Regions from separate parts of the Streptomyces sp. NPDC002680 genome, predicted to be linked through region 3. Evidence: riboswitches for the same ligand, from Rfam matches in the RefSeq annotation. Region 3 holds a riboswitch; each other region holds the start of a gene.
The links. A riboswitch is a leader RNA that binds a small molecule or an ion and turns the genes downstream of it on or off. The one in region 3 is predicted to bind S-adenosylmethionine.
Positions count from the first base shown of each region.

Region 1: another riboswitch for S-adenosylmethionine. It lies ahead of ACFYXF_RS16200 (aminotransferase class V-fold PLP-dependent enzyme); the one in region 3 lies ahead of thrC (threonine synthase).
Region 2: another riboswitch for S-adenosylmethionine. It lies ahead of ACFYXF_RS18385 (putative leader peptide); the one in region 3 lies ahead of thrC (threonine synthase).

Region 1 covers NZ_JBIAQP010000005.1:320,672-326,561, reverse strand. Annotated here, with positions in the region: gene ACFYXF_RS16215 (Rieske 2Fe-2S domain-containing protein) at 1-478, shown strand, start outside; gene ACFYXF_RS16210 (cytochrome bc complex cytochrome b subunit) at 475-2,118, shown strand; gene trpD (anthranilate phosphoribosyltransferase) at 2,261-3,325, shown strand; SAM riboswitch class IV at 3,401-3,518, shown strand; gene ACFYXF_RS16200 (aminotransferase class V-fold PLP-dependent enzyme) at 3,685-5,046, shown strand; gene ACFYXF_RS16195 (Lrp/AsnC family transcriptional regulator) at 5,129-5,410, opposite strand; gene ACFYXF_RS16190 (rhomboid family intramembrane serine protease) at 5,407-5,890, opposite strand, start outside.
Region 2 covers NZ_JBIAQP010000006.1:298,283-304,172, reverse strand. Annotated here, with positions in the region: gene ACFYXF_RS18400 (ABC transporter permease) at 1-237, opposite strand, end outside; gene ACFYXF_RS18395 (ABC transporter permease) at 234-1,193, opposite strand; gene ACFYXF_RS18390 (ABC transporter substrate-binding protein) at 1,197-2,816, opposite strand; gene ACFYXF_RS18385 (putative leader peptide) at 3,029-3,145, opposite strand; SAM riboswitch class IV at 3,180-3,293, opposite strand; gene ACFYXF_RS18380 (AAA family ATPase) at 3,572-5,890, shown strand, end outside.
Region 3 covers NZ_JBIAQP010000008.1:155,356-161,245, reverse strand. Annotated here, with positions in the region: gene ACFYXF_RS22045 (MoaD/ThiS family protein) at 49-324, opposite strand; gene thrC (threonine synthase) at 423-1,739, opposite strand; SAM riboswitch class I at 1,757-1,903, opposite strand; gene ACFYXF_RS22035 (glucosyl-3-phosphoglycerate synthase) at 2,064-3,008, shown strand; gene ACFYXF_RS22030 (trehalose-6-phosphate synthase) at 3,108-4,517, shown strand; gene otsB (trehalose-phosphatase) at 4,504-5,331, opposite strand; gene ACFYXF_RS22020 (DUF3263 domain-containing protein) at 5,582-5,827, opposite strand; gene ACFYXF_RS22015 (extracellular solute-binding protein) at 5,864-5,890, opposite strand, start outside.

The DNA.
Region 1 (5,890 bases), on a different contig from region 3:
CCGCCACACCCTGTGGTCCAAGGGCAAGCTGCTCGTCAACATGAACACGAACGAGCCGCTGCGTCCCTCGGACGTCGTGGTCGGTTCACTCACCTTCGCCAAGCCCGAGGGCCTGGAGGAGGACGACCACGAGTTCCAGACCGAGATCGCCAAGGCCGCCCTGATGATCGTCCGCATCCAGCCGGACAACATCAAGGACAAGCGCGAGCTCGAGTGGTCCCACGAGGGCATCGTGGCGTACTCGAAGATCTGCACCCACGTCGGTTGCCCGATCTCCCTGTACGAGCAGCAGACGCACCACGTGCTCTGCCCCTGCCACCAGTCCACCTTCGACCTCTCCGACGGCGCCCGGGTGATCTTCGGCCCCGCCGGTCACGCCCTGCCGCAGCTGCGCATCGGCGTGAACGACGAGGGCTACCTTGAGGCGCTCGGCGACTTCTCCGAGCCCGTCGGTCCTGCTTTCTGGGAGCGCGGATGAGCACTACGGCAAACACCACGGACGCGCGTTCGTCGCGCGAGAAGGCGCCCGCCGGTGAGCGGGTCGCCGACTGGGCCGACGGCCGGCTGGGCATCTACGGCCTGGCCAAGGCCAACATGCGCAAGATCTTCCCCGACCACTGGTCGTTCATGCTGGGCGAGGTCTGCCTCTACAGCTTCATCATCATCATCCTCACGGGTGTGTACCTGACGCTGTTCTTCCACCCGTCGATGAACGAGGTGGAGTACCACGGCAGCTACATCCCGCTGCAGGGCCAGCTGATGTCCGAGGCGTTCAACTCGACCATGCACATCTCCTTCGATGTGCGCGGTGGTCTGCTGATCCGGCAGATCCACCACTGGGCGGCGCTGATCTTCCTCGCCGGCATGTTCGTGCACATGATGCGCGTGTTCTTCACGGGTGCGTTCCGCAAGCCCCGCGAGGTCAACTGGGTGTTCGGATTCCTGCTGTTCGTCCTGGGCATGTTCACCGGGTTCACCGGCTACTCGCTCCCGGACGACCTGCTCTCCGGCACCGGTGTGCGCTTCATGGAGGGCGCGGTCCTGTCCGTGCCGGTCGTGGGCACGTACCTGTCGTTCTTCCTGTTCGGCGGCGAGTTCCCGGGCGGCGACTTCGTGGCCCGGTTCTACTCGGTCCACGTACTGCTGCTGCCGGGCATCATGCTCGGCCTGCTGGTGGCGCACCTGATCCTGGTCTTCTACCACAAGCACACGCAGTTCGCGGGCCCCGGAAAGACGAACAACAACGTCGTCGGCATGCCGCTGCTGCCGGTCTACATGGCCAAGGCCGGAGGCTTCTTCTTCCTGGTCTTCGGTGTCATCGCGGTCATCGCGGCCATCGCCTCGATCAACCCGATCTGGACCATGGGCCCCTACCGTCCGGACCAGGTGTCCACCGGCGCGCAGCCCGACTGGTACATGGGCTTCTCCGAGGGCCTGATCCGTGTCATGCCGGGCTGGGAGATCAACGCCTGGGGTCACACACTCGTCCTGGGTGTGTTCATCCCGCTGATCATCTTCCCGCTGGTCCTGGTCGCGATCGCGGTCTACCCGTTCATCGAGTCCTGGGTCACCGGCGACAAGAGCGAGCACCACATCCTGGACCGCCCGCGCAACGCGCCGACCCGTACGGCCTTCGGTGTCGCGTGGATCACCTGGTACATGGTGCTGCTGATCGGTGGTGGGAACGACCTCTGGGCCACCCACTTCCACCTGTCGATCAACGCGATCACCTGGTTCGTCCGCATCGCGTTCTTCGTCGCCCCGGTCCTCGCGTTCATCGCCACCAAGCGGATCTGCCTCGGCCTCCAGCGCCGCGACAAGGACAAGGTGCTGCACGGCCGCGAGTCGGGCATCATCAAGCGCCTGCCGCACGGTGAGTTCATCGAGGTGCACGAGCCGCTCAGCCAGGAGGCCCTGCACACGCTCACGGCTCACGAGCAGTACGAGCCGGCCGCGATCGGCGCGACGGTCGACGAGAACGGTGTCGAGCGCAAGGTGAAGGGCCCGGAGAAGCTGCGGGCCAAGCTCAGCAAGTCGTACTACGGCGAGGACGGCCAGATCGCCAAGCCGACCGCCGATGAGTACAAGGAGATCACGAGCGGCCACGGCCACCACTGATCCCCTCGCTTCGCCACACAGTCGAAGGGCCCCGTCCGATCACCGGACGGGGCCCTTTGCCGTGCCCCTGGCTGGATAGGGTGGGAGCACACTTTCTGACTGTCGAGAGTTCCCCTCTCGTACGACACCCTGGAGCGGCCTTATGAGCGCTGTGACCCCCGCAGGAGGCGACACCGCGGCGGGCCGTTCCTGGCCCGAGGTGCTGAACGCCCTGCTGTACGGCCGGGACCAGAGCGCCGACGCCACGGCCTGGGCGATGGACCAGATCATGCGGGGCGAGGCGACCGACGCGCAGATCGCCGGGTTCGTGGTGGCGCTGCGCGCCAAGGGCGAGACGGTGGAGGAGATCACCGGCCTGGTCCGGGCGATGTACGAGCACGCGAACGTCATCGAGGTGTCCGGGCGGACCGTCGACATCGTCGGCACGGGCGGCGACGGCGCGAAGACGGTGAACATCTCCACGATGTCCTCGCTCGTCGTGGCCGGCACCGGCGCCAAGGTCGTCAAGCACGGCAACCGGGCGGCCTCGTCGGCGTCGGGCTCCTCGGACGTCCTGGCCAAGCTCGGCGTCAACCTCGATCTGACCCCGCAGCGGGTCGCCGAGGTGGCCGAGGAGGCCGGCATCACCTTCTGCTTCGCCATCAAGTTCCACCCGGCGCTGCGTCACGCGGGCGCCGCCCGCGGCCAGTTGGGCATCCGTACGGTGTTCAACGCCCTCGGTCCGCTGACCAACCCGGCGAAGGTGAAGGCCCAGGCGGTGGGCGTCGCCGACCCGTTGATGGCACCGATCGTCGCCGGTGTCTTCGCCGAACGCGGCAACTCCTCCCTGGTCTTCCGCGGTGACGACGGCCTCGACGAACTGACGACCACGGCCACCTCCCACGTCTGGATCGTCCGGGACGGCAAGGTCACCGAGGAGACCTTCGACCCGCGCGACGCCGGACTCGAACTGGTGCCGGTGGAGGCGCTGCGCGGCGGCGACCCGGCGCACAACGCGGAGGTGGCCCGCCGTCTCCTCGACGGTGAGACCGGGCCTGTACGTGATGCCGTACTGCTGAACTCGGCGGCGGCGCTCGTGGCGTTGGATCCGACCGGGGGACCGCTCGCCGAGCAGCTCCGGGCCGGTATGGAGAGGGCTGCGGAGTCGATCGACTCGGGTGCGGCCAAGCGGACGCTGGAGCGCTGGGTGGCGGCCACCAACAAGTAATTCCGTGCCGATGGGCGTCCCGCGATCCGGACACGGGTTGCGGGGCGTCGATCACTTCACGTATTTTCTGCACCAGGTCATGAGTGACAGTCATGAGGCCCCGGCCGACTGTCCGGCAACCCTCCGTCCGTGGCGGGGTGCCCCGGGATGAAGACCAGGCCGTAAGCAGCAAGGCTTACGGCAAGCGCGGGCCCCTCTCGACACCAGGGGTCCTGGTCGTTCGAGGGAGTCTTCCGTGAGCAAGCGAATGCGATAGGGCTGCCGAGCCCCGCCTCCGCGCACCCTTTTTTCCTTCCTTCCCGTGCTTGAGCCGTATGCGCTCGCGCGGTGATTCCTCTTGTCTCTCACGGGAGTTCGCCATGTCTGTCTCCACCGTTGCCGCCGCCCAGACGGTTTGTTCGCCTCTGCCCGTTCTCGGCCGAGATGTCACCGTCCCGCTCGTCACCGGTGGCGAGGTCACCTACGCGGCGCTCGACTACGCGGCCAGCGCGCCCGCGCTCCAGCGGGTCTGGGACGACGTGGCGGCGTACGCGCCCTACTACGGCAGCGTGCACCGGGGCGCCGGCTATCTCTCCCAGCTGTCGACGGACCTCTTCGAGAACGCCCGCCGGACGGTCACGGAGTTCCTGGACTGCCGGGCCGACGACCAGCTGATCTTCACCCGGTCCACCACCGACTCCCTCAACCTGCTCGCCGCCGCGCTCCCCGCCGGGTGCCAGGTCTTCGTCTTCGAGACCGAGCACCACGCCTCGTTGCTGCCCTGGAAGGACGCCCAGGTCACCTACCTCAACGCCCCGCGTACCCCGCAGCAGGCCGTGGCCACGCTGGAGGAGGCCCTCGCCGCCCGCGACCCTCACGGCCCGGCCCTCGTCTGCGTCACCGGCGCGTCCAACGTCACCGGTGAGCTGTGGCCCGTACGGGAGCTGGCCGCCGCCGCCCACGCGCACGGTGCCCGGATCGTCCTGGACGCCGCCCAGCTCGCCCCGCACCACCCCGTCTCCGTCCAGGACCTGGACGTCGACTGGGTCGCCTTCTCCGGGCACAAGCTGTACGCGCCCTTCGGCTCCGGTGTCCTGGCCGGGCGTGCCGACTGGCTGCGGGCGGCCGATCCGTACCTCGCGGGGGGCGGCGCCAGTCGTAAGGTCACGCGGCGTGCGGACGGGGGAGTGGACGTGGAGTGGCACGACAGCGCGGCGCGGCACGAGGCGGGGTCGCCGAACGTGATCGGGGCCTACTCGATCGCGGCTGCGTGCAAGGCGCTCACCGAGGCCGGCTTCGATTCGCTGGTGGCCCGGGAGCAGTACCTGATCGACACCGTGCGGGCGGGGCTGGCGGAGGTGCCCGAGGTCCGGGTTCTCTCGCTGTTCGGGGACGACGCGCCCCGGGTCGGGGTCATCTCGTTCGTCGTCGAGGGGTGGAACAGCTCGCACTTCGCGGCGGCGCTGTCCGCGGAGTACGGGATCGGGGTGCGGGACGGGCTGTTCTGCGCGCATCCGCTGGTGCGGACGCTGCTGGGGAGTGACCCGCAGACTCAGGGGGAGTGTGGGGCGCCTGAGGCGGCTCCCGGCGAGAAGTCGCTCAACGCCATTCGCGTGAGCTTCGGGGCGGGTACGCCGGACGAGCATGTCGAGCGGTTCGTGGGTGCGGTGAAGGAGCTTGTGCGGGACGGGGCTCGGTGGCAGTACCGGACCGAGGACGGGCGGTGCGTTCCGGCGGTCTGACAATCCGGGCCGGCTGCAGCGAACCTAGGGGCGCGGGGAACTGCGCGACAAGCCACAGCGCACCCGCACCCGCCGATGAACCCTACGAATCGAGCCCGATCGCGAACGCTGCCTCCAGGTCGTGCTGGGAGTAGGTCCGGAACGCCACGTGGGTGTCCGTCGCCTCCACGCCCGGGATCTTGCTGATGCTGCCCGGGATGATCTCCGCCAGGTCCTCGTGGGCCTTGACTCGGACCATCGCGATCAAGTCGTACGTGCCGGTGACGGAGAAGACCTCGCTCACGCTTTCCAGCGCGGCGATCCTCTCCGCGATCTCGGGGATCCGGTCCACGCTGGTCTTGATGAGCACGATCGCGGTGATCACGGCTGGTTCTCTCCCTCGGGCGCCTTCACTGGGGCCCTCACTTTAGTCGCACCGCCGTATCGCACCCACGCGTACGCGAAGCCCAGGCCGAAGCCCACGACGTGCGCCAAGTACGCCACCCCGGGGCCCGACGACGCCCTCCCCGCCGCCACCCACTGGAGGGTCGCCCAGAAGGGGAGGGTCAGCCAGGCCGGGAAGCGCAGGGGGAGGAAGAAGAGGAACGGGAAGAGGCTTGTGACGCGGGCGCCTGGGAACAGGTACAGGAACGCGCCCAGGATCGCCGAGATCGCACCGGACGCCCCCACCAGCGTCTGCTGCGAGCCGGCGTTGGCGGCGGCGTAGCCGAGCAGGGCGAGGTAGCCGCAGCCCAGGTAGAAGAGGGCGAACTCCAGGTGGCCGAGGCGTTCCTCGGTCATCGCGCCGAAGACGTAGAGGAAGAGCATGTTGCCCAGCAGGTGGACCCAGCTGCCGTGCACGAAG
Region 2 (5,890 bases), on a different contig from region 3:
GGCGAACAGGTCGGGCCAGAACGAGGCCAGCACCACCAGTACGACCACGACGGCCGACAGCAGCAGACCGGGGCGGCGCACCAGGAACCGCAGCGCCTGCCGTACGTCGGTACGGCGGCGGTGGCCCGGGTCCGTCGGGGATCCCGTCCCGGCCGGGCGGGCGAGACCGGGGGCGGACCCGGAAGCGCCGGCCCGGTCGTCGACGTCGTTGACGTCGTCGGCAAGACTCTGACTCATGCGAAGCTCGCCCCCCTGTCCGAAGCAACCACGATCCGCGGGTCGAGGAGCGGATAGACGAGGTCGACGAGGAGATTCGTCGCCACGAAGATCAGCGCCCCGAACACCACCACCCCCTGGACCAGCGGGATGTCCTGCGCGGTGACCGCCGCCGCCGTCACCCGGCCCAGGCCGTCGCGGGAGAACACCGTCTCGACGACCACCGAACCGGCGACCAGCTGCCCGACCAGCAGGCCCACGACCGTCAGCGCGGGCAGCGACGCGTTGCGCAGCGCGTGCCGCAGATGCACCCGCCACCTGCCCGCGCCCTTGGCCCGCGCGGTCTCCACATAGGCCTGGTCCAGCGCCGTGAGCAGGCTCTTGGCCAGCACCTGGGCGACCAGCGCGCCGGTCGGGATCGCCAGCGTCAGGGCCGGCAGCACCAGCCCCTGGACCCCGTCGTTGCCGAACGCCGGGAACCACCGCAGCCGGAACGAGAACAACTCGACGAGCAGCAGCCCCACCCAGAACGTCGGGACCGACACCCCGAGCGGGGGCAGCGACAGCAGGAGCTGCCGCAGCCACCGCTGCGAGGTGTACGTCGCCGCCACCGCGAGCCCGCCGCCGAGCAGCACCGCCAACAGCAGTGCGGCACCGGTCAGTTGAAGCGTCTGCGGCAGTGCGTCGGCCAGCGTGGAGGTCACCGGGCGGCCCGTGGAGACCGTGTCGCCGAAGTCCCCGCGCACCGCCCGCCCGAGATAGTCGGCGTACTGCGCCAGCACCGGCTTGTCGAAGCCGTACTGGTGCCGCAGCGCCGCGAGCCGGGCCGGGTCGACGTCCCCCGAGTCCATCCCGGCGCCGGCCATCGCGGTGACCGGGTCACCGGGCAGGAAGTTCAGCACCAGGAACGACACCGTGTACGCCGCCCACAGCACCCCGACCGCCTGCGCCAGCCGCTTGATCACATACCGCCGCACGAGTCAGCCGATCCAGGTGTCGTGCAGCTGGATACGGCTGCCCGAGTCGAAGGCGAGACCGTGCACCTTCTTGGACAGGCCCAGCTGGGTCTGGAGCTCCACCACCGGCACGTTGTACGCGTTCTCCACGATCGACTTCTGTGCCTCGGCGACGAGTTGCTCGCGCTTGGCGCTGTCCGTGGTCGCGGCCTGCCCGGCCAGCGTCGTGTCCAGCGAACTGGCCGGCAGACGGTAGAAGTTGGCCAGCTTGCTGGAGAAGGAGCTGCGCAGGATGTCGGGGTCGGCGCGGGTCACGTTGCTCCACACCAGGTCGAAGTCACCACCCTGGAGCGTGGTGGCGAACTGGCTGACCTGGCCCTGCTTGAGCACCACGTCGATCCCGACGTCCTTCAGCTGCTGCTGGACCAGTTCCAGCGCGGGCTGGTTGGTGGCGGCGTTGGGGAACCAGGCGATGGTCAGGCTCAGCTTCTTGCCGTCCTTGGCGCGGATGCCGTCGCCGCCCGCCTTCCAACCGGCCTCGTCGAGCAGGGACTTGGCCTTGGCCGTGTCGAGGGCGAGGTCGGCGGAGAGGTCCGTGTAGTCGGGCGTCGTGTGCGCCAGGACGCTGGTCGCCGGCTGGGTGCCGGTCGGGAACACGGTGTCGGCTATCTGCTTGCGGTCGACGGCGGCCGAGATCGCCTGACGCACCTTGGCGTCCTTGAACACGGGCCGGGAGTTGTTGACCCCCAGGCCGAACACCACACCGGGGTTGGCCCGGCGCAGCAGCGTGACCTGACCGCCGCCCAGCGCCGCCTCGTTGGCCTTGCCGACGCTGCTGATCGCGTCCACCTGCCCGGACTGGAGACTGCCGGCCCGCACCCCCGCCTCGGGCACGACCTTGAACACCAGCTTGTCCAGATAGGCCTCGCCCTTCTTGGACCACAGCGCGGAGCCCCAGTCGTACCCGGTGCGCTTGACCAGGGTGATCGACTGGTTCTGCACATACTGCTTCAGCACGAACGGCCCGGACCCGATCGCGCCCTCGCTGCACTTCTGCTGCGGGGACTTCTTCACGCTCGCCGACGACTCGATGCCCAGCGAGTGGGTCGAAGTCGCCTGCAGGAACTGCGCGTTGGGCTCCTTGAAGGTCACCTTCACGGTGAGCGGGTCCACCACGGTGGTGCTCTCGACGCTGCTCAGATAACCCTGGGGGAGGCTCCCCAGCGCGCCGAGCTTCGGCACCGCGTCGAAGTTGTCCTTGACGACCTGCGCGGTCAGCTTCGACCCGTCGCTGAAGGTGACGCCCGACCGCAGATGGAACGTGAACTGCGTCGCGTCGGCGTTGATGTCCCAGCTCTTGGCGAGCCACGGCACGATCTTGCCGGTCTCGGGGTCCTGGTCGGTCAGGGAGTCCACGGTCTGGCGTACCGAGTAGATGCTCTCGTTGCTGCCGGACTGCTGCGGGTCCACGCAGCCCGCGTCGGAACTCACCGCGAAGGTCAGGGTGCCGCCGGACCTCGGTTTGCCGCTGCCGCCGGCGGAGTCGTCACCGCCCGACCCGCAGGCGGTCAGCAGAACACTGGTGGTCAGCAGGGCCGCCAAGGGCGCCCAACGGGAGAGTCTGAAATCCGGGAGTGCTGTCACGGAGGGTTTCTCCTACTCGTATCACCAGGCACGGGGTGTCATGGGAGGCACGGCCGCGCATGGGCGTGCGGCCCCGGCCGGATCGGCACCGGCCGCAGGGGAGCGCTGTACAGACAGGTGGTCAGGGGGAGGCGACACCGGGAGCGGTGGCATGGGAAAGCGCGAAGAGGCGTCGGCCGGTGACGGACGTCAACCGGCGCGGGCCGGGCTCGTCAGGGTCGACAGAGGCAGCTGGTCGAGCGCTTCAGATCGATGTGGCGTCGGCGCGAGAGCCGGGAGAACGGCGTGGCGTCGGCGAAGGAGGCGGGCAGGTCACCGCTGTGCCGCATACCGGTCCTCCCCGTCTCCGGCCCCGGTCACGGGGCCACGCGCTTGCGGGAGTCATCGGTGATCCCGCCGGGCTTTCACCTGGAGCACCCCACCGCGCGGGAGGGTTGCCGGTCAGCGAGCCAGGGCTTGACGCTGACACTCAATGCCGGACGCGATGCTACGGAGCGGTCTTGTCGTACGTCAATGGCGGAATGGGGCATCCAGGCCGAGAAGGCGGGGTTGTCTCACGTACCGGGACGCGTGGTGGACATCCACCACATCGACGTCGAGGGCGCCCCCTCGCCTTCGAGACTTTCAAGGGCCCCGGATCGTGCCCCACCCACCCCAGGTGCGACACGGACCTCATTGACAAGCCGAAACCGCCAAGGTTGTCATGGGCACATGATCCAGTGCCCCGCGACCAGCCGTACCCGGGCGAATCGCCCGTGACCGGTCGCCGCGAGCTGCTCGACGCCGCCCGAGCAGCGCTGACGGTCCGGCACGGAGTGCTCCTGCACGGCCCCGAGGGCATCGGGAAGTCCACGCTCGTGGCCGCCCTCATGGCGTCCCCGTCCGGAACAGTCCTGTACTGCTCGCCCGCTCCGGAGGACGTCCGGCTCCCGTTCGGCGGTCTCGTCGACCTGTTCGCCCGGGTGCCGGAGAGCTGCCTGGAGGCGCTGCGGCCCGAACCCGGGGCGGCACTGCGGGCGGCCCTGCTCCTCGACCGCGAACCGGCCGACGACCGGAGCCGTCTCACGGTGCGCGTCGCCGTCCTCGAAGTACTGCGCGCCCTCGCCGCCGCAGGCCCCGTACTCCTCGTCGTCGACGGTCTCCAGTGGCTCGACGAGCCGACCGCCGACGTGCTCGCCTTCGCCGTACGCCGTGTCCAGGGCCTCGGCATACGGATGGTGGCCGCCGAACGCGTCGCCGACGGCGAGCAGCCCGAACGGCTGCGCTGCTGCCCGCCGGACACCCTCGAACTCCCCGTACCGCCGCTCGACGACGACGAGACGGCCCACCTCGTGCGCACCGCCGTCGGCGCCGATCTGCCACCGGCCGTCCTGCGGGCGATCCAGGACACCGCCGCCGGAAACCCCTCGTACGCACGGGAGTTGGCGCGAGCCGCCCCGCGTGACCCCGGGCCCCTCGGCCGCCCGCTGCCCGTACCCCGAAGACTCCGCCTCCAACTCCTCGCCCCGACGCACTCGTTGCCGCAGCCCGCTCGCCACACCCTCCTCGTTACAAGCGCCGCCGACGACCCCACCCTCACCCTCCTGCGAGCCGCCGGTCTCCCCGACCCCGTCGCGGACCTCGCGGAGACCGAACGGCTCGGCATCGCGACGGCCGGCGCCGACGGCACCGTACGGTTCCGGCATCCACTGCTCCGGGCCGCCGTCTACGCCGACGCACCGGAGTACGGCCGCCGCGAGGCGCACGCCCTGCTGGCCCGCGCGGTCACCGAGCCCGTGGAGCGGGCCCGCCATCTCGCCCTCGCCCACCCGTACGAGGACGAGACCACCACCCGCGCGCTGATGTCCGCGGCCGAGGTCGTACGCCGCGACGGCACCCCCGACGCCGCCTTCGAGCTGGCCGGTCTCGCCGCCCTGCGCACTCCCGCCGACCACCCCGAGGACCGCGCCGACCGGCTGCTCGCCGCGGCCGAATACGCCTGTGACGGCGGCCTGTCGGAGGAGGCGGGCCACGCGGCCGGAACCGTGCTCGCGGGGTCGGGTTCCGCACGGCAGCGGGCGCGGGCCCGGGTGATCCTGCTGCGCAACGCAGGGCAGGCTCTGGAGGGCACCCGAGACCTGATCGAGGAGGGCCTGCGGGACGCGGCCGGCGATCCGCAGGCGGAGGCCTGGCTGCACTACTGGGCGGCTGTACGAGGGCTGCTGTGCGGGGAGTTGGCGGAGGCGGCCCGGCATGCCCGGCGCGCCGCCCGGCAGGCGGCCCTGGCCGGTGACACGGACACCGGGATCGGGGCGCTCGCCACCCTCGCCCGGGTGCTGTCCCTGGCCGGGGAGCCGGTCGCCGCCGACGCGGCCCTGGAGGAGGCGCTCGCGTCGGCGGGCGGCGCCGACGCAGGGCCTGACAGCTGGGGACTGATCCGGATGCGGGCGATCCTCGCCCTGGACTCCGACAAGGTCACCGAGGCGGGGGAGCGGGTCACCCGACTCCTCGCGGAGATCGGCGAGTTCGCCGGGGTCGAGGAGACCGTGGCGACCCTCGTCGCGCTGACCCGGATCCAGGTGCGCGCCGGACACTGCGAGGAGGCTCTGCGCACTGCCGCCCGCTGCTCGCGCACCCTGACCGGGACGGGCGTACAGACCGCCCCCGCGCTGTACGCGGCGGCCCTCGCCGCGACCGCCGGTGGCACCGCGGAGGAGGCCCGGCACCTCGCCGAACAGGCGGTACGGGCCTCCGAGGCGGACGGCGACCGGCTGTTCCTGCTGCGCGCGCTCGCGGTGCTCGGCCAGGCCCAGCTGCTCGACGGCGACCCACGGGGTGCCGCTGCCGCCGTCGAGACACTTCAACGCGTCAAGCAGCTGGGCGAGGCGATGTGCGCGGCCGACCCGCCGCTGCTGCACTGGTACGCGGACCTGGCCGAGGCTTTGGTCGTCCTGGGCGAGACGGACGCGGCCGGGGCCGTCCTCCACGATGCCCGTACCCGGGTGCCCCGCGATGCGCCCGGGAGCGTACTCGCGGCTCTGGAGCGGGCGGAGGGGCTGCGGGAGGCGGCGCTCGGCCGGGCGAAGGAGGGGGCG
Region 3 (5,890 bases):
TAATCAAAGTTACCGACGGTTACTACTGACGGGTATCAAGCGGTTTGATCAGCCGCCCGCGACAGCGGGAATGATCGACACACCCGCACCGTCCGGCGTCACCGTCTCCAGCCCCTGCTCGAACCGGACGTCGTCGTCATTGACGTACACATTGACGAACCGCCGCAGCTTGCCCTGATCATCGAGCACCCGGGCGGCGATCCCCGTGTGCTTCTCCTCCAGATCGGCGATGACCTCGGCAAGGGTCCCGCCTTCGGCCGTCACCTCGGCCTGGCCTCCGGTGTACGTGCGCAGGATGGTGGGGATGCGGACGCTAACGCTCATGACTTTCAACCTCCGGTCAGTGGGGCGCCCTGAAGGGGCGCGGGGAACTGCGCGACCAGCCCCCACAGGCCCGCAGACGAACAACGACCTCTTACCTCTTAAGAAGCAAGCCCAGCTTCCCGGAACGACTCAAGACTGGGCCGAATCGTCGCGGTGAGCCCGGTGTCGGCCACAGCGTCCAACGTCTTGAGCCCGTCCCCGGTGTTGAGCACGACGGTCGTGAGGGTCGGGTCCAGCAACCCATTCTCGATCAGCTTCTTCGCCACACCCACAGTCACCCCACCGGCGGTCTCCGCGAAGATCCCCTCGGTCCGCGCAAGCAACCGAATCGCGTCGACGACCTGCTCGTCATTGACGTCCTCGACAGCCCCACCGGTCCGCCGCGCGATATCCAGCACGTACGGCCCGTCCGCGGGATTCCCGATCGCAAGCGACTTCGCGATCGTGTTGGGCTTCTGCGGCCGTACGACGTCATGCCCCGCCTTGTACGCCACGGACACCGGCGAGCACCCCTCCGCCTGCGCCCCGAAGATCTTGTACGGCCTGTCCTCGACGAGCCCGAGCTTGATCAGCTCCTGGAGCCCCTTGTCGATCTTCGTGAGCTGCGACCCGGAGGCGATCGGGATCACCAGCTGGTCGGGCAGCCGCCAGCCGAGCTGCTCGCAGATCTCGTACGCCAGGGTCTTGCTGCCCTCCGCGTAGTACGGGCGCAGGTTGACGTTGACGAAGCCCCAGCCCTCGCCGGCCGGGTCGCCGATCAGCTCGGAGCAGAAGCGGTTCACGTCGTCGTAGTTGCCCTCGATGCCGACCAGCTCACCGCCGTACACCGCGGCCATGACGACCTTGCCCTGCTCCAGGTCGTGCGGGATGAACACGCAGGAGCGGAAGCCGGCGCGGGCGGCGGCGGCGCCGACGGCGCCGGCCAGGTTGCCCGTGGAGGAGCAGGAGAGGGTGGTGAAGCCGAAGACGCGGGCGGCCTCGATGGCCTGGGCGACGACCCGGTCCTTGAAGGAGTGCGTCGGGTTGCCGGAGTCGTCCTTCACGAACAGCTTGCCGGCGTCGACGCCCAGCTCGCGGGCCAGGTTGTCGGCCTGGACGAGCTTGGTCCAGCCGGGGTTGATGTTGGGCTTGGTCGCCACGTCCGCGGGGACGGGCAGCAGCGGCGCGTAGCGCCAGATGTTCGCGGGTCCCGCTTCGATGCGCTTACGGAGCTCTTCGGTGTCGGCCACCGAATGGACGGCGAAGTCGTAGGCGATCTCCAGCGGGCCGAAACACTCCTCGCAGGCGAACACCGGACCGAGCGGGACACGGTGGCCGCATTCGCGGCAGGAGAGCGCGGCGGCGGGACCGAGATCGACGGGGGCGCCGGAGGCAGAAGTCGTGGTGCTGGTGCTCGCTACAGTTTGCGCAGCCATGGAGGGGAGGCCCTTTCTCCTCATCTTCCTCATGGCGCATCTCGCCATGAGACGGATTTGGCACCTTCCCGAGCCGGCAGCCTCGCGCATGACATGCGACAAGACCGGCTGGAGGGTTGCCGGGGCTTCATCGGGCCGTATCCCTCTGCCCCTCTGGATGAGCGGTATGAAGTTGTGAGGTTGTGAACACCGACGACCTCGGACATGCGATGGTCATCCGCGTTGTTCAAGACTGTAACCGAAGGCTTGGATGGTGGTGGGAGCCGTCCGAACCGCGAGATGCGAATCACGCGCTTCCCATGAGAACGCAAGGGAGAGCCGCACGTGCTGGAGAACGTCGAGCGCTGGCTGAGCACGCGCTCCTGGTCCGTTGGTGACCGCCCGCTCAAGAAGCTGATCGCCGCGAAGCGTTCCTCGAACGCCACGGTGAGTGTCGTCCTGCCCGCGCTCAACGAGGAGGCGACGGTCGGCGAGATCGTCGCCGTCATCCGCCGGGACCTGATGCTGAAGGTCCCCCTCGTCGACGAGATCGTCGTCATCGACTCGGGCTCGACCGACCGCACCTCCGAGGTGGCCGCCGCGGCGGGCGCCCGGGTCGTCCACCGCGACGACATCCTGCCGCGCATCCCGGCGGTACCGGGCAAGGGCGAGGTCCTGTGGCGCTCGCTCCTGGTCACCAGCGGGGACATCATCTGCTTCATCGACGCGGACCTGAAGGAGTTCTCGTCGGACTTCGTCTCCGGGATCGTGGGCCCGCTGCTCACCGACCCCGGCGTGGACCTCGTCAAGGCGATGTACGACCGCCCGCTCGGCCAGGCCGCCGGTCAGGGCGGTCGCGTGACCGAACTCATGGCCCGCCCCCTCCTGAACATGCACTGGCCGCAGCTGGCCGGTTTCGTCCAGCCGCTCGGCGGTGAGTACGCGGCCCGCCGCTCGCTCCTCGAACAGCTCCCGTTCCCCGTCGGGTACGGCGTGGAGCTGGGCATGCTGATCGACGCCCTGCACCTGGTCGGCCTGGACGCGCTGGCCCAGGTCGACGTGGGCGTGCGCAAGCACCGCCACCAGGACGGACAGGCCCTGGGCCGGATGTCCGCCGCGATCTACCGCACGGCCCAGCTCCGGCTGGCCCGGGGCCACCTCATCCGCCCCTCCCTCACCCAGTTCGAACGCGGGGAGGACGGTTTCGAGCCGCGTACGTACTCGGTGGACACGGAGGAACGCCCGCCGATGGCGGACATCGCGGAGTACGCGCGAAGGAAGGTCGCGTAGGCCGGCACAGGCCCCCTGGGGGCTTGAAGCGGGCTTGTATACGGCTGAGGCGTACGTGTGTACGTTTGATTGTTTCCGGGCCGGGCTAGGTTGAGGCGTATGGCTTCAACGCAGGGTGTGCACGATGGCTACCGGGTGCTGGTCGCGTCCAACCGCGGCCCGGTCACGTACGAGGTCCGCGAGGACGGCTCGCTGCACGCCAGGCGCGGTGGCGGCGGGCTGGTCTCCGGGCTCTCGGCGATCGGCCCGGACGCGGGCGCCCTGTGGGTCTGCTCGGCCCTCGGCGACGGCGACCGCGAGGCGGTACGGCGCGGAGAGGGCGAGCCGGGCGTACGGATGCTCGCGATCCCGGCCGACGTGCACGCGGACGCGTACAACGGCATCGCCAACTCGGTGCTCTGGTTCGTGAACCACATGCTGTACCAGACCCCGCTGGAGCCAGTCTTCGACGCGGAGTTCCGGCGCCAGTGGGCGTCGTACGAGGCCTACAACCGCGCGTTCGCGGAAGCCCTGGCGAAGGAGGCGGCCGAGGGCGCGTCGGTGGTGGTCCAGGACTACCACCTGTGCCTGGTCCCCGGCATGCTGCGCGCCCTCCGCCCGGACCTCCGCATCGGCCACTTCTCGCACACGCCGTGGGCACCGGCGGACTACTTCCGGATGCTGCCGTACGACATCTCCGAGCAGCTCCTGCGCGGCATGCTCGGCGCGGACCGCCTGGGCTTCCTCACCCAACGCTGGGCCGACGCGTTCACCGCCTGCTGCACGGACCTGGTCGGCGGCCTCGGCGACACCCGGATCGGGGTGCACGGCCTGGGCGCGGACGCGGACTTCCTGCGCCGACGCGCACACGAGCCGGACGTGGCGGACCGAATGGCTGCGCTGCGCGAGGAAATCGGCGGGACTGACGGATCCCGGAAGACCATCGTCCGGGTCGACCGTACCGAGCTGTCGAAGAACATCGTGCGGGGCCTGCTGGCGTACCGGCAGCTGCTGGAGGACAGCCCGGAGTGGCGAGAACGGGTCGTGCACGTGGCGTTCGCGTACCCGTCGCGCCAGGACCTGGCGGTCTACCGCGACTACACGGCGGAGGTGCAGCGGGTCGCGGACGACATCAACGCGACGTACGGCACCCCGACCTGGACCCCGGTGGTCCTCCACGTGAAGGACGACTTCGCCCGCTCCCTGGCGGCCTACCGCCTGGCGGACGTGGCCCTGGTCAACCCCATCCGCGACGGCATGAACCTGGTCGCCAAGGAGATCCCGGTGGTCTCCGACGAGGGGTGCGTGCTGGTGCTGTCGCGGGAGGCGGGTGCGTACGAGGAGCTGGGCGAGGACGCGATCGTGGTGAACCCGTACGACGTGGTCGAGACGGCGCGGGCGCTGGAGGAGGCGCTGAACATGGGGTCGGGGGAACGGGCGGAACGCACGAAACGCCTGGCGGCGGCGGCGACGGCACTGCCGCCGGCCCAGTGGTTCCTGGACCAGCTGAACGCGCTCAAGGGCGAGTGAGGGTCTGCCCGAGGGTGTGGAGCAGCTGTACGACACCGGCGGGCCCGTCGACGACGAGGTCGGCGCGCTCGACCAGTTCCGTGACCTCCTCGGTGCTGTTGCCGCTGCACACCAGTAGCCCCGGGATGCCGTTCTGGCGGAGCTTCTCCACCGCCGCGAACGCCGGGAGGTCGCCGAGGTCGTCGCCGGCGTAGAGGACCGAGGTGGCGCCGGTCTCGCGGACGTACTCCTGGAGGGCGACGCCCTTGTCCATGCCGGGTGGGCGCAGTTCCAGTACGAGGCGGCCGGGTTCGACGATGAGGCCGTGCTTGGTCGCCAGGTCGGCGAGGGGCTCGCGTAGGGCCTCGAAGGCGGCCTGCGGATCGGCGGCACGCCGGGTGTGGACGGCGACGGCCCGCCCCTTCTCCTCGACCCAGGTGCCCTGCGAGGCACCGTGGCGTTCGAGGAACTCAGGGAGTTCGGCGCGGACGGCGGCGACGCCGGGGTGGGGGGCGGGGGCGGTGACCGTGCCGGTCGTGGCGTCCCAGCGTTCGGTGCCGTAGTGGCCGAGGACGGTGAGGTGTTCGAGGCCGCCGAGTCGGACGGCGACGGCGGCGGGGCGGCCGGTGAGGACGGCGACGGCGGCGATGTGGGGGGTGAGGGTGGAGAGGGCGTCGAGGGTTCGGGGGTGGGCGCGGGCCTGCTCGGGGTCGGCGACGATCGGAGCGAGGGTCCCGTCGAAGTCGAGGACGACGACGGCGCCGGTGGGGCGCCGAAGAATGGCGTCCAGCCCGTCACGACCGGCCTGCGTCACGGGCGTAGGCAGCGAGTCCATGGCCCGACCCTATCTTCCTCGCCCCCGCCGCCCCTACCCGTTCCCATCCCTGGGGGCTGCCGCCCCCAGACCCCCGCTGTCGGCCTGAACGGCCTCGTCCTCAAACGCCGGACGGGCTGAAAGATCAAGCCCCGGCCGGGGTTGGTATTTCAGCCCGTCCGGCGTTTGAGGACAAAGGGGGGGTCTGGGGGCGCAGCCCCCAGGGATGGGACGGGTAGGGGCGGCGGGGGCGAAAACAACCCGGCACCCCCTACCGCTCTCCCCTCCTCCCCTCCCGCACCCTCCGCAACCGATTCACCGTCACCGGATCACACGCCAGCGCCCGCTCGTCGTCGAGCAGCGCGTTCAGCAGCTGGTAGTAGCGCACCGGCACCAACCCCAGCTCCTCCCGTATCGCCCGCTCCTTCGCCCCCGGCCCCGCGAACCCCCGCCGCTCCAGCGCGAGAATGTCCTGTTCCCGTTGCCCCAGCCGGCCCAGCCGCTCCCCTTCGTCCATGAAACGAACCGTAGCCCCCACCACCGACACCCGGAGTCACTCCGCCGTCGCCGCCCGCTGTAT